2 regions of the Nocardia sp. NPDC060255 genome follow, and region 1 is predicted to be linked to the other one. Evidence: riboswitches for the same ligand, from Rfam matches in the RefSeq annotation. Region 1 holds a riboswitch; the other holds the start of a gene.

Region 1 (7,092 bases):
GCATGGCCGCGGCCCACGCGCACGCGAGCCATCTGCTGCACACCGCCGAGAAAGTGTCCGATGTCCGAGTGCACGCGGCGTGGTATCGGCTCGCCTCGCTGGCGGACGAGTGGACGGATCTCATTGTGGGTGCGGTGCGAAAAGCCTAGTGGCGCAGGGGTGTCCGGTCTGGACGGACAATCTTCGCGTCGAACGAGGAGAACGGCAGGCAACCGGCCGGATGGTGTCCGCGCAGGCCGGGTCAGACCACTAGTTCGGGTTCTCGCATGGACAGTTGCCGCGCCGAGAACCAGCGCATCCCCTTGGCCAGCAACGGCAGCATCAGCACCATCAGCAGTAGGCGCATGCTCTGCACACAGGTGATCAGCGGCAGGTTGGCGTCCATCGACTCGGCGGTGGCCAGCACGGCGTTGATACCGCCGGGCGTGGTGGCCAGGTAGATATCGGACAGCTCGAGGTCGACGAAGGTGGCGACCGCGAAGGCCAGGCCTGCGACGATGGCGGACAGCGCGACGATGGTGACCGTCATGCCGGGGATCATCCGTGCCATCTCGCGGACGACGGTCCGGGTGAAGCGGGTGCCGACCTCGAAGCCGATGAGCACGAACAGCAGATCCTTGAACAGGTTCGTCGGCGCGTACCCGTGGCTGACGCCGAACGCGGTGAGCGCCGCGGTCATCAGCATCGGCCCGATCAGCGCGGGGCTGGGCAGGCTGAGCCGTTTGCCCAGCTTGGTGCCGACGACGCACAGCATGACCGCGATGGACAACCCGGCGACCTGATCACCGCGGCCGACGATCATCCAGAACGGCAGATCAGGATTGGTGACCGAGGCGCCGAGCGTCGCGTGCTCGGTGCTCATGCCATCGCCGCTGTGGTTCAGCAGCGCACCGAGAGCGGGCGCACTCACCGCGACCAGCGCGACCCGCAGGTATTGCATGAACGCCACCTGGCGCGGATCCGCGTCCATATCGTCGGCCACCGCCACCACCGCCGCGGAACCACCGGCCAGCAGGCCGAGCGTCGCGGTCGGCAATTCCACGTGGGCGAAGCGGGCGAACACCACCGCGACCAGCAGGCTGATCAGCAGCGTCGCCACCGTCACCGCGAGCACCGGGATCAGCGCCAACCCGATGCTGGACAGCAGCGAGATCTCCAGATAACTGCCCATCAACACACCGAGCATGGACTGCACACCGCAGGTCAATTGCCGAGGCATCGGCGCGGGCAACTTCCCGGCCAACGCCAGCGCGCCGCCGACGACGATCGCGAGGATCATCTGTGGTGCGGGAAAATGCACTCGATTGAGTAACTCCGCCCCGGCAAGCACCGAGGCCAGCAGAGCTACCCATCCGATCACTTGCCTCCGAGTCATACCTAGTAATCCTTGCCCCAGCTAATGAACAAACAGTAACGACTCCGTTATCAAAGTTAACGGACGGTGTGATCCCGGCCGCATGGCGCCAATTGCCTGTTCAGAGCGGACATTTCCTAAGTCACGCAGATCTTCGGACTGTACCCGATATCCACCGTAGCAACTCGAGCGAACTCGCAGCTCACAGCTGTTTGCCAGCTTCGCTGTCCGGATCGCCCGGGCCGCCGGGCCGCAGCGTGTACGATTCGCCCGAACCACCCCCACCGCGGGAGCTCGGGCAAGGCCGGGCTGAGAGGGCGAACCCCAGCGCTTCGCCGACCGCATGAACCTGTCCGGGTAATGCCGGCGTAGGAAGAGCGTTTCGGGCATGTCTGCATCGACCCTGCACAACTCCGAACGGCACGAGGCCCCCTTCACCCTCGACGAGCCCGCCCCGAAGGTGCTGTCCTTCTGGGACCAGAGCGCATTCTGGGCAAACCTGGGTGTCAGCCTCATCGCCTTCTCCGGCGCGTACACCGTGCTGGCACCGAATTCCGACGGCGCACCGCAGATCTCCATTTCCGCGGGCATCCTCGCGATGATCGTCGGCACCGTCGTCGGCGGTCTGATGCTCGGCTTGGCGGCCGTGCCGGGCGCGAAGACCGGCAAGCCGGCGATGGTGCTGTTGCGCGGCCTGTTCGGCGCGAAACTCAGTTATCTGCCAACGGTTTTGAACATCGCCCAGCTGATCGGCTGGGGCACCTTCGAATTGATCGTCATCGGTGACGCGGCCGACGAACTGTTCGGTGGTGGTCCGCACTGGCTCTACGTGGTGGCGGCCGGGGTGCTCACCACGGTCCTGACCATCTGGCCGCTCGGCTCGGTGCGGATGTTGCGCCGGTTCGTCACGGTCGGCGTGGTGATCGCGCTGATCTGGTTCTACATCCAGTTCTTCCGCACCGGCCTGCCGGACCTGTCGGCAAACCCTGGCCCGCACGGCAGCGGCCCGTTCGGCGCGGACTGGAACCTCTTCTGGATCGCCACCGACGCGGCGCTCGCGGTATCGATCTCCTGGGTGCCGGTCGCCGCCGATTACACCCGGCACTCGCGCAGCACCGGCACGGCGTTCGGCGCGGCCAGCGGGGCGTATGCGGTCACGCAGATCGTGGCCTACACGCTCGGCCTGTTCGCGCTTGCGCGCGCCACCGGCGACGGCCAGTACTCGCCGTTCCTGCAGGTCAGCCTCGGCGGACTGTTCTTCTTCGTCTTCGTGTTGCGCGAGGCCGACCAGTCCTTCGCCAACGTGTACTCCACCGCCGTCTCGATCCAGAACCTCGCCCCGCGCGTCGACCGGCGCATTCTGTCGATCGGCCTCGGCCTGCTGATCACCCTGCTCGCGCTGCAGCTGAACATGGCCAACTACTTCGGCTTCCTCGGCCTGATCGGTTCGGTGTTCGTGCCGCTGCTCGGCGTGCTCGTCGCCGACTTCTTCCTGCGCGCGAAGGGCGAGTGGAACACCGCCGACGACGCCCCGCCGCGCTGGGGCATGATCCTCGCCTGGCTGGCCGGGCTCTCGGTCTACCAGCTCATCAACCCGGGCGACGCCGGCGTGTGGACCGACTTCTGGGTGAACATCCAGGAGCAGCTGCACTTCACCAAGCAGGCGTGGATGAGCGCGTCACTGCTGTCGTTCCTCGTCGCCTTGGTGGTCGCGTGGGCGGTCGGGCGGGTCGCGACACTGCGGCAGGACAGGGTAGCCGGCGGCGCATCCGCCTAGCTGCCACGATGGAGTGATGGGCGAGGTCAGGATCGGCACGTCAGGGTGGGTGTATCCGCCGTGGCGTGGCGTCTTCTACCCCGAGGGTGTGACGCAGAAGCGTGAGCTCGCGTACCTGTCGCAGCACATGAACAGCGTCGAGATCAACGGCTCGTTCTACGCGCTACAGCGCCCGTCGAGCTATCAGAACTGGGCGGGTCAGACGCCGGACGATTTCGTGTTCGCGGTGAAGGGCAGCAGATTCATCACGCATATGAAGCGGTTGCGCGCTGGCGACGAGTCGCTGGCGAACTTCCTCGCCTCCGGCCTGCTCGCCCTCGGCCCCAAACTGGGCCCGATCCTCTGGCAGTTGCCGCCGAATTTCCAGTTCGATCCGGACGTGCTCGACACCTTCTTCGGTCATCTCCCCCGAACCACCACGCACGCCGCCGACATCGCGAAACAGCATGACCACCGGGTGGATCCGGCTTATACGACCACGGACGCCGACCGCCCGCTGCGGTACGCAGTGGAGGTCCGTCACCCCAGCTTCGTCACGCCGGAGTTCACCGACCTGCTGACCAAGCACCGGATCGCGCTCGTAATCGCCGACACCGCAGGCAAATTCCCGATGATCGAGGAGGTCACCGCGGACTTCGTCTACATCCGGCTGCACGGACATGACGAGCTGTACGTCAGCGGCTATACCGACGAGGGTCTCGACATGTGGGCAGACAAAATCCGCACCTGGTCCACCCACCACGACATCTACTGCTACTTCGACAACGACGCCAAGGTGATGGCCCCGCGCGACGCGGTAGCGCTGCGCGCCCGCCTCGAAAAGCCGCACGCCTCTTGATTTCCCGCGCCGAAATCGCATGCGATTCTAGGTGCGAGAAATCAAGACGTGCGGGAATTCAGTGGCCGAGTGTGCCGACGCTCAGGAAGCCGAGCAGGTCGTGGCGGGTGATGACGCCGACGGGCTTGCCCTCCTCGACGACCATCAACGCGTCGGTGTCCGACAGCGCCTTGGTCGCGGTGGAGATCGGTTCGCCCGCGCCGATCAGCGGGAACGACGGGCTCATGTGCTTGCCGACCGGATCGGTCAGGTGCGCACGACCCTCGAACACCGCCGAGAGCAGATCGCGTTCCGAGACGCTGCCCGCGACCTCGCCCGCCATCACCGGCGGTTCCGCGCCGACCACCGGCATCTGCGAAACCCCGTACTCGCGCAGGATTTCGATGGCGTCGCGCAGCGTCTCCGACGGATGGGTGTGCACCAGGTCGGGCAGTTCGCCGGACTTGCCGCGCAACACGTCGCCGACCAACGGCTCGACCGTGCTGCCGTCGAGGCGCTCGCGCAGGAAGCCGTAGGAGCTCATCCACTGGTCGTTGAAGATCTTCGACAGGTAGCCGCGGCCACCGTCGGGCAGCAGCACCACGACGACCGCGTCCGGGTCCCGCTTGGCGACCTCGATGGCCGCGACCACCGCCATGCCGCAGGAGCCGCCGACCAGCAGCCCTTCCTCGCGGGCCAGGCGCCGGGTCATGTCGAACGAGTCCGCGTCGGAGACCGCGATGATCTCGTCCGGGATCGCCGGGTCGTAGGCTGACGGCCAGAAGTCTTCGCCGACCCCCTCGACCAGGTACGGCCGTCCGGTGCCGCCGGAGTACACCGAGCCCTCCGGGTCGGCGCCGATGATCTTGACCTTGCCGCCGGACACCTCCTTCAGGTATCGGCCGACGCCGGTGATGGTGCCGCCGGTGCCGACGCCCGCGATGAAGTGGGTGACCTTGCCCTCGGTGTCGCGCCAGATCTCCGGACCGGTCGTCTCGTAGTGGCTGTCCGGGCCGCCGGGGTTGGAGTACTGGTCCGGCTTCCACGCGCCGTCGATCTCGCCGACCAGACGGTTGGAGACGCTGTAGTAGCTGGCCGGGTCCTCCGGTGCGACGGCGGTCGGGCACACGACAACCTCGGCGCCGTACGCGCGCAACACATTGCGCTTGTCCTCGCTGACCTTGTCCGGGCACACGAACACGCAGTGGTAACCGCGCTGCTGCGCCACCAGCGCGAGGCCGACACCGGTATTGCCCGAGGTGGGTTCGACGATGGTGCCGCCGGGCCGCAATTGCCCGGACTTCTCGGCGGCGTCGATCATCTTCACCGCGATCCGGTCCTTGGAGCTACCACCCGGATTCAGGTATTCGATTTTGGCCGCTACCAGTCCGGTATTCGGTCCTACAACAGAGTTCAACCGGACCAGCGGCGTATTGCCGATGAGGTCCACGACATGGTCGGCGATGCGCATGCGCCCCATAGTTCCAGATGGACCCGGTGTGAGTTGGCGCACGCCACGCGCAAGGCCGTCGGCCCGGACAAAACCGGGAATCCGGCAATCCCCCATTTAGGATCCGAACCATGGAGCAGCCGAACATCGCCAGGGCCGGTGTTGTGCTGGCCGGCGCGGCACTGGCCGCGCTGGTCGGACCGGGCGCGCAGGCGAACGCAGTCACCATCGAATTCCCGCAGGTGCTCACCATGGCGCACGGCGGCCTGTGCGGGACGACCGTGCGCACCTGGGCCGACGTCAACCCAGCGTGGCCGGGCCGGGCCATTATCAATATGCGCGCGCTCCCGGTCGTCGGCATCGGCGACGGCGACTATCCGCTGGCCCCGCTGTGTGAGGTGCACACCATGGTGGATTGGCGCAACACCACCACCGGCGCGGTCGGCAGGTACGAGGACACGATCGTCACCGGCCTCTACGGCAGCGTCCAGTACGCGCTGTTCCAGGACACCGGCCCGGGCCATGTCGAGGTCACCGTCACCACCGACGCGGCGAGTATTCCGGCGCACGGCTGGTTCGACGTTCCCGCTCCTGCTGCCCCAGCTGCATAAAGTCGGTACATTTTCTTTTGTGAGCGCACCACGCATCGGCTGGCGTACCGCCGCGGTGACCGGTGCCGCAACAGTCCTGGCCGGTTCCGGAACCGGCGCCGCATGGTGGGCGACCTCTCGACTGTTGATGGCGCAGGCCGGCGCGGCGCGTGGCGTCATCGGCCGCGACACCTCGAAACCCCCTGAAGCCGACGGCATCTACACGGCGGGCTGCCTGGTACCGGAGCGCTGGCGCTCCGGTAAGCACGCGGATCTGCACCTGATGGTCTTCGGCGATTCCACCGCGGCCGGTGTCGGCTGCCTGGTCGCCGATGAAGTACCCGGCGTGCGCCTGGCCCGTGGCCTCGCCCTCGCCACGGATCAGCGAATCCGATTGAGCACCAAGGCGATTTCCGGCGCTACCTCCAAGGGGCTGTCCGGTCAGGTCGATGCGATGTTCGTCGCCGGTCCACCCCCGGACGCCGCGATCATCCTGATCGGCGCCAACGACATCACCAAGAAGCACTCGGTCCGCGCCTCCGCCCGCAGGCTGGCCGCCGCGGTCGCCCGACTACGGATGGCCGACAGCGTGGTGGTGGTCGGCACCTGCCCGAATCTCGGCACGGTGACCGCGATTCCGCAGCCGCTGCGCACGGTGGTGCACAACTGGAGCGTCCGGCTGGCCCGCGCCCAGACGGTGGCCACCAGCGTCGCGGGCGGCCGGCCGGTGCCGATGGGCTATCTGCTCGCGCCGGAATTCCGGGCCCAGCCCGAACTCCTGTTCTCCGCAGACGGTTTCCACCCTTCGGCGGCCGGTTACGAACTCGCCGCAGCGCAACTTCTTCCGGTCCTGCTCGAGGCGCTGGACGAGGCGACCCCCGGTTCCCGTTCACCGGGGCGCGACGTAGATTCGATAGGAACCCGCGAGTAACAACAGCGGTTCGCACGTTCCTTCCGACAAAGGAGTCCTCATGCCTGAGGCTGTCATCGTCTCGACCGCCCGCTCCCCCATCGGCCGGGCGGCCAAGGGATCGCTGGTCGACATGCGGCCCGACGACCTGACCACCCAGATCGTCCGCGCGGCGCTCGACAAGGTGCCCGCCC
Region 2 (7,092 bases), on a different contig from region 1:
GTTCGACGTGGTCGGCTGGGACGGTTGCCTGTATCCGATCACCTTCAATATCAGCGACTTCGAACCGATCACCGGCCGCATCCATCAACCGCCGCCCGCCCATCAAGCCTTCGAGGGGATCAACTTCGTGGTGTGCAATTTCGTACCGCGCAAGGTGGACTACCACCCACTGTCCGTCCCGGTGCCGTACTACCACTCCAACGTGGACTCCGACGAGATCATGTTCTACTGCGGCGGAAACTACGAGGCGCGCAAGGGATCCGGGATCGCGCAGGGCTCGGTGTCGGTGCACCCCGGCGGCTACGCGCACGGCCCGCAGCCCGGCGCCTACGAGCGCAGCATCGGGCTCGACTACTTCGACGAACTCGCCGTCATGGTCGACACCTTCCGGCCGCTGGAGCTCGGCGAGGGCGCCCTCGCCTGCGAGGACCCGGCCTACGCCTGGACCTGGTCGGGTCGGGGGCCCGCGTGAAAACTCGCGTCGAGGTACCCAGCGATTCGCTGTTCGGCGAGGACAACCTGCCCTACGGCGTGTTCGCCCCGGACGGCCAGAATTACCGCGTCGGAACGCGATTGGGCGATTCGGTCATCGATCTCGCGACCGCGCTCGGCGATCCGGAATTCGCCGAACCGAGCCTGGCCGCCCTCATGGCGCAGGGCCCGCGCCGCTGGCGCGAGGTGCGCGAACGCGTCCGCGAACTGGTCGGCAATGAAATCGACAGTGCCGCAATACATCCGATGCACGAGGTGCGCCTCGGCCTGCCGGTGCCGATCGGCGACTACGTCGACTTCTACGCCAGCCTCGACCACGCGACCAACCTCGGCCGCCTGTTCCGGCCGGACAGCGAACCGCTGCTGCCGAATTGGCGGCATCTGCCGGTCGGCTACCACGGTCGGGCGGGCACCGTGGTGGTGTCCGGCACCGAGGTGATCCGGCCTAACGGTCAGCGCCGAACCGATTCGGGCACACCAGATTTCGGACCTTCTCGGCGGCTCGATATCGAGGCCGAGCTCGGCTTCCTGGTCGGTGTCGGCTCCGAACTCGGCGATCCCGTCGAGACCGGCGAGTTCGCCGAGCGCGTCTTCGGCGTCGTGCTGGTCAACGACTGGTCCGCCCGCGATATCCAGGCCTGGGAGTACCAGCCGCTCGGCCCCTTCCTCGGCAAGTCCTTCGCGACATCGATCGCACCGTGGGTCACGCCGCTGGCCGCGCTGGAACCCGCGCGGGTGCCGACACCCGAACAGTCCCCCGAACCCCTGCCCTACCTGCGGGAAAAGGAGCCGTGGGGACTCGACATCGACCTGACGGTGTCCTGGAACGGGGAGGCGGTGTCGCACCCGCCCTTCTCCCGGATGTACTGGTCACCCGCGCAGATGCTGGCTCACCTCACCGCGAACGGCGCCATCACCCGCACCGGCGACCTGTACGCCTCCGGCACCATCTCCGGCCCGGAGCCGGATCAGCGCGGCTCGTTCATCGAACTGTCTTGGGGCGGTAGCGAACCCGTGCTGGTGAACGGCCAAAAGCGCACCTTCCTGGAGGACGGCGACGAGGTGGTCATCACCGCGTCCGCGCCCGGTCCCGACGTGCGGCGCATCGGCCTCGGTGAGGTCAGGGGCCGCATCCAGCCCGCGCGCCCGCGCGGATAAGCAGCACAGCACAACGACGCGAGTCGGGCCGATCAGCTCGGCCCGACTCGCGTCGTTTTCGATGATCTATTGTCCCGCAACGGCTCCCCGGCCCGCGTAGACCACCGCGATGAACCCGGTCAGGTCCTCGATGAGCAGGTCCTTGCCGTCCGGCGTGCCACCGTCGTCGTGATGGTGCAGCCAGTCCGCGACGAGCTCGAACATGCCGCCGATGGCGGCCAGCGCCAACGCGAGCCGTGCTCGTTGCACACCGGGATCGCTCGCCGGTTCGCCGGACCACTCCCGGTCCAGGAAGGCCGCCGACCACCGCCGGTTGCTGCGCCGAATCCGCTCCACCGTCGGCGAAATACCGCCCGCCTCACCGAAAGTCACCTTGGCCAGGCGCGGGTCGTCGGCGATGGCGTGCACGAACGCCGCGATCACCGGCGCGGCCCGCTGCGGCCAGGCCAGCTCGGCGGCCGCGACGGCGCCGGTGATCACCCGTTGCTGGATCTGCGCGGTGAGTTGTTCGAGCAGCGCGATGTAGCACGCTTCCTTGCTGTCGAAATGGTCGTAGAACCCTTTGGTTCCGACATAGGCGCGCTGGCAGATCTGCTCGATCGATGTTCCCGAATAGCTGTGCTCGGCAAACAGTTCGGTGGCCGCGTCGAGCAGCTGATTGCGCCGCTGGGCGCTGCGCTGTTCGGCGTCGAGTCCACGGATCCGGCGGCGAGCCGGCCCCTCGGCAGGCCGCGCGGCGGATTTGCTGCGGGTCATACCTCGACCATAGCTCGATAGGTTTTAAAAAGAGTTCTTGTTAGTAACAGGTTCTCATGCTGTAATCGCTGTCACGTTGATGAGGAAGGACGCATACGTGTCAGTGATCAATGGTGATCCGACCGGCCGCCCGCGGACCGGAAAACGTACGGTGGCCGTGTTGGTGACGATGGCGATCGCCATGGCCACCGTGCTGCTGAACGGCGCGGTCCAGCCCGCGCCCGCCGCCGCACAGCCACTCCCGAACGAGGACTCGTTCTACCAACCCCCCGAAGGATTCGAAGGCCAAGCACCCGGCGCGATTCTCCGATCGCGGGAGGTGCACCTGGCGGTCCTGACCGCGCTGCCGCTCAATGTGCGTTCCTGGCAGCTGCTTTACCGCACCACCGATCTCAACGAACAGCCCACCGTCGCCGTCACCACGGTCATCCTGCCCGCGGGCGCGGATCCGAATCGGTCCCGTCCGCTGGTCTCGCTGCAGTTCTACTACGACAGCGCGAGCAACGACTGCTCGCCGTCGTATGTGCTGCAACAGGGTTCGGGCCTGGCCGGGCTCGAGGGCATCCACTCGCAGAGCGAACTGATCGCGATCGCCGGGCTGATCAGCCAGGGCTGGGCGATCTCGGTGCCGGACTACGAGGGACTCGACGGTCACCTCACGGTGCCGAAGGAACCCGGATACCTGACCCTCGACGGCATCCGCGCCGCCGAAGGTTTCCAACCGCTCGGCCTGGACGGCACGAACACCCCGGTCGCCCTGTGGGGCTACTCCGGCGGCGGCATGGGCTCCGGCTGGGCCGCCGAAATGCAGCCGACCTACGCACCCGAACTGAACGTCAAGGGGATCGCCCTCGGCGCGCCGACCTCGGATGTGGTGTCGCTGCTGCACGTCAACGGGTCGATGTTCTCGTCGCTGATCGGCATCGGCATCTCCTCACTGCGCAAGGCCTATCCGAAATTCAAGGAGGCGGCCGACCGGTACCTGACGCCCGAGGGGCAGGCGCTGATGGACCGGACCGAGCGCACCTGCCTGCCGCGCAACGCGGTCACCCAGATGTTCGTCGACTACGGGCGACTGCTGACCATTCCGATTCCCGACTTCCTGCAGGTTCCCGAGATCAAGGAGACCTTCGAGCAGACGGTGCTCGGACGCAACATCCCCACCGCGCCGATCTTCCTGTACCAGGGCGTTTTCGACGAAGCGGTGCCGGTCTGGACCAATGACCGGCTCGACCAGCAGTGGTGTGCCGGTGGCGCGTCCGTCATCTATACCCGCGATCATCTCAGCGAGCATCTGAGCCTGCCGTCGCTCGGCATGGCGGGCACGCTCAACTGGCTGAAGGCGCGGCTCGCGCCCAACGCACCCGACCAGGTCGGCTGCCGCACCGACAACGTGGTGTCCATGCTGGCCGACTTCAACGCCCTGCTCACGCAGATCGAGATCAACCTGAACGCCACCTTCGGCGCGCTGGGTTTCCCGATCGGCCCACGCGAGCGCTGATCGCCCGCCCGTTGCCTGGCCCCCGACCGGAATGTCCGGTCGGGGGCCAAGCTTTTTCGGGTCCGCGGGGCGGAGCTCGTCCGATCATGGGGCGACCCACAGGATGTGGCTGTAGTCTCGGCCTGGAAAATTTCACACCGCCAACGGGGGCTCGCACCAGCGGGCTGAGAGGACGGCTAGGGCCGTCGACCGTATGAACCTGACCGGGTAATGCCGGCGTAGGGAGGAACAATCATGGCTACTGCTACGTCCAAAGACGGCTCCGAGATCATCGACACCGTCACCACCGGACCCATCGAAGGCAGTGTCAAGCACTACACCGAGGTGGACGGGCTGCGCATTCCGGTCCGTCGGGTCAATCTGACGAACGGTGAGCATTTCGACGTCTACGACACCTCCGGCCCGTACACCGACGACACAGCCCAGATCGATCTGGAGTCGGGCCTACCGAAATTGCGTGACACCTGGGCAAAGCCCGAGGTCGACGGGCCGCCGACCCAGCTCGCCTGGGCGCGCCAGGGCATCATCACGCCCGAGATGCGTTTCATCGCTGCCCGCGAAGGTGTGACACCGGAGCTGGTACGCGACGAAGTGGCCCTCGGTCGCGCGGTGATTCCCGCCAACCACAAGCATCCGGAGCTGGAGCCGACCATCATCGGCAAGAAGTTCCTGGTGAAGATCAATGCGAACATCGGCAACTCGGCCGTCTCGTCCTCGATCGCCGAGGAGGTGGAGAAGATGGTGTGGGCGACCCGCTGGGGCGCGGACACCATCATGGACCTGTCCACCGGCAAGAACATCCACGAGACCCGCGAGTGGATCCTGCGCAACTCCCCCGTCCCGGTCGGCACCGTGCCGATCTATCAGGCGCTGGAGAAGGTGAACGGCGATCCGACCAAGCTCACCTGGGAGATCTACCGCGACACCGTGATCGAGCAGTGCGAGCAGGGTGTCGACTATATGACCGTGCACGCTGGCGTGCTGCTGCGCTATGTGCCGCTGACCGCCAAGCGGGTCACCGGCATCGTCTCGCGCGGCGGATCCATCATGGCCGCTTGGTGTTTGGCGCATCACCAGGAATCGTTCCTGTACACCAACTTCGCGGAACTGTGCGAGATCCTGGCGAAGTACGACGTGACGTTCTCCCTCGGTGACGGCCTGCGGCCCGGCTCCATCGCCGACGCCAACGACGAGGCGCAGTTCGCCGAGCTGCGCACCCTCGGCGAGCTGACGAAGATCGCGAAATCCTTTGGCGTGCAGGTGATGATCGAGGGCCCGGGGCACGTGCCGATGCACAAGATCGTGGAGAACGTGCGGCTCGAGGAGGAGCTGTGCGAGGAGGCGCCGTTCTACACCCTCGGCCCGCTCGCCACCGATATCGCGCCCGCTTACGACCACATCACCTCGGCCATCGGCGCCGCGATCATCGCACAGGCGGGCACGGCCATGCTCTGCTACGTCACCCCGAAGGAACATCTGGGGCTGCCCAATCGGGACGACGTCAAGGTCGGCGTGATCACCTACAAGATCGCCGCGCACGCCGCCGACCTGGCCAAGGGGCACCCGCACGCACAGGACCGGGACAACGAATTGTCCAAGGCGCGTTTCGAATTCCGCTGGCGCGACCAGTTCGCGCTGTCGCTGGATCCGGACACGGCCAGGGAATACCACGACGAAACCCTGCCCGCCGAGCCCGCCAAGACCGCGCACTTCTGCTCCATGTGCGGGCCGAAGTTCTGCTCGATGCGCATCTCCGCGGACGTGCGCGAGTACGCCGCCCGCAACCAGCTCACCGATGTGGCGGCGATCGAGGCCGGGATGGCGGAGAAGTCCGCCGAGTTCGCCGACAGCGGGAACGCGGTTTACCTGCCGATCGTCACGTAGGTCGAGTTCGCCCGTCCAGCAACACGTCCGGCTCCCGCGCAGCTGCGGGAGCCGGGCGTGACGACACGTCGATTCGGGGCCAGTGGGCTGACGTCGTTGGCGGTGCTGTTGCGCGTGTTGCTTGCACTGCTGAGGTAGTCGGAAGTGCAAGGGCCTCAGCTACGTTCGTAGGTCCCGGTCAGCTCTCCGCGGGCGATGACGTGCCCGTTGATGGCAAGCAGTGTTTTGGCGAGCGTCGCATCACCTCTGAGTCCGCTCGTGGTATCGAGTGCGAAGATCTGGAAGACATAGCGATGCGGACCGTGTCCCGGGATAGGGCGTGGACCTGCATATCCCCGGCGTTTGAAAGCGCCGACGCCGATATGAAACGGCAGGTCGTTCGAGACTTGGCCGCGCTCGAGGTTGAGGACACCTTCGGGGAGCTCGTTCACCTGCGGATCGATACCGGTGACCAGGCAGTGCACGATCGGGCGTGGCAACGGAACGTCGGGGTCTTCGACAATGAGCACCAGCTCGACTGTTGACGCTGGGACGCCTGCCCATTTCAGTGGTGGCGAGATGTCATCCCCAACGCCTTTACCGGCATGCCGTTGCGGGATTGGCGTCCCGTCGGCGAAGGCTGTACTCGTTAGAGTGATGAGCGCCGGCGCATCGCGGGCGGCCGGGCGATGTGCAGCAATCTTGTCGATACCCGCGCGGACGGGTCGCAACAGACGCCCAATCGGGTGTTTGATCATGTGAACTCCGTTGGTCAGCGAGCACGAGGGTGAGGTGCGGTGTGAGTTGTTCAGGAGCGGCGTTTCGGGTTCGGTGTCACGCTCCGGATCCGCTGTCGACGGGTATAGCACCCGACCGAAACACCTCTAGTAGTTCGATCGGCAGATACCCCTGCTCGGAAAGACGCGCCAGGACACCACCGCTGGCGAGAATCTCGAGGATCAGCGGCGGCAGCGGCGGTGCCTGGCCCGATATGCCGGTGACGTCGTTGCGGTAGGTCCCGGTCGCGAAGTCGAAGCTGCCTTCGTCGCCGTCGGAGAAGATCTGCGTGACCCCGGGAGCAGTCAGGGCGGGCAAGCCCGAATTGATGGCATTGCGGAAAAATAGGGAGTTGAATTCCTCGGCGATCAGTGCCGCGATGCCGAGGCTGCGGAACAGTGCGGCGACCGGTCGGGAGGATCCGACACCGAAGTTCTTGCCCGCGAGGACGATATCGCCGGGCTCGACCAGGTCGGTCCACCCAGGACGGATTTCGTAGAAGACATGCTTCGCGGCTTCGGGGATGTCGAGCTTCATCGCGAATG

Evidence for each region. A riboswitch is a leader RNA that binds a small molecule or an ion and turns the genes downstream of it on or off. The one in region 1 is predicted to bind thiamine pyrophosphate.
Region 2: it holds a riboswitch for thiamine pyrophosphate, as region 1 does, so the genes downstream of both, thiC (phosphomethylpyrimidine synthase ThiC) here and ACFWF1_RS19720 (purine-cytosine permease family protein) in region 1, are expected to answer to the same signal.

Annotation. Positions count from the first base shown of each region.
Region 1 is NZ_JBHXAU010000010.1:58,097-65,188, reverse strand. Features, by position in the region: gene ACFWF1_RS19730 (DUF4254 domain-containing protein) at 1-149, shown strand, start outside; gene ACFWF1_RS19725 (AbrB family transcriptional regulator) at 242-1,375, opposite strand; TPP riboswitch at 1,631-1,746, shown strand; gene ACFWF1_RS19720 (purine-cytosine permease family protein) at 1,743-3,131, shown strand; gene ACFWF1_RS19715 (DUF72 domain-containing protein) at 3,148-3,969, shown strand; gene ACFWF1_RS19710 (cystathionine beta-synthase) at 4,028-5,419, opposite strand; gene ACFWF1_RS19705 (hypothetical protein) at 5,530-6,009, shown strand; gene ACFWF1_RS19700 (SGNH/GDSL hydrolase family protein) at 6,029-6,919, shown strand; gene ACFWF1_RS19695 (acetyl-CoA C-acetyltransferase) at 6,960-7,092, shown strand, end outside.
Region 2 is NZ_JBHXAU010000001.1:50,481-57,572, forward strand. Features, by position in the region: gene ACFWF1_RS00255 (homogentisate 1,2-dioxygenase) at 1-472, shown strand, start outside; gene fahA (fumarylacetoacetase) at 469-1,650, shown strand; gene ACFWF1_RS00265 (TetR/AcrR family transcriptional regulator) at 1,717-2,406, opposite strand; gene ACFWF1_RS00270 (lipase family protein) at 2,504-3,907, shown strand; TPP riboswitch at 4,041-4,149, shown strand; gene thiC (phosphomethylpyrimidine synthase ThiC) at 4,142-5,791, shown strand; gene ACFWF1_RS00280 (YbhB/YbcL family Raf kinase inhibitor-like protein) at 5,947-6,528, opposite strand; gene ACFWF1_RS00285 (3-isopropylmalate dehydratase) at 6,605-7,092, opposite strand, start outside.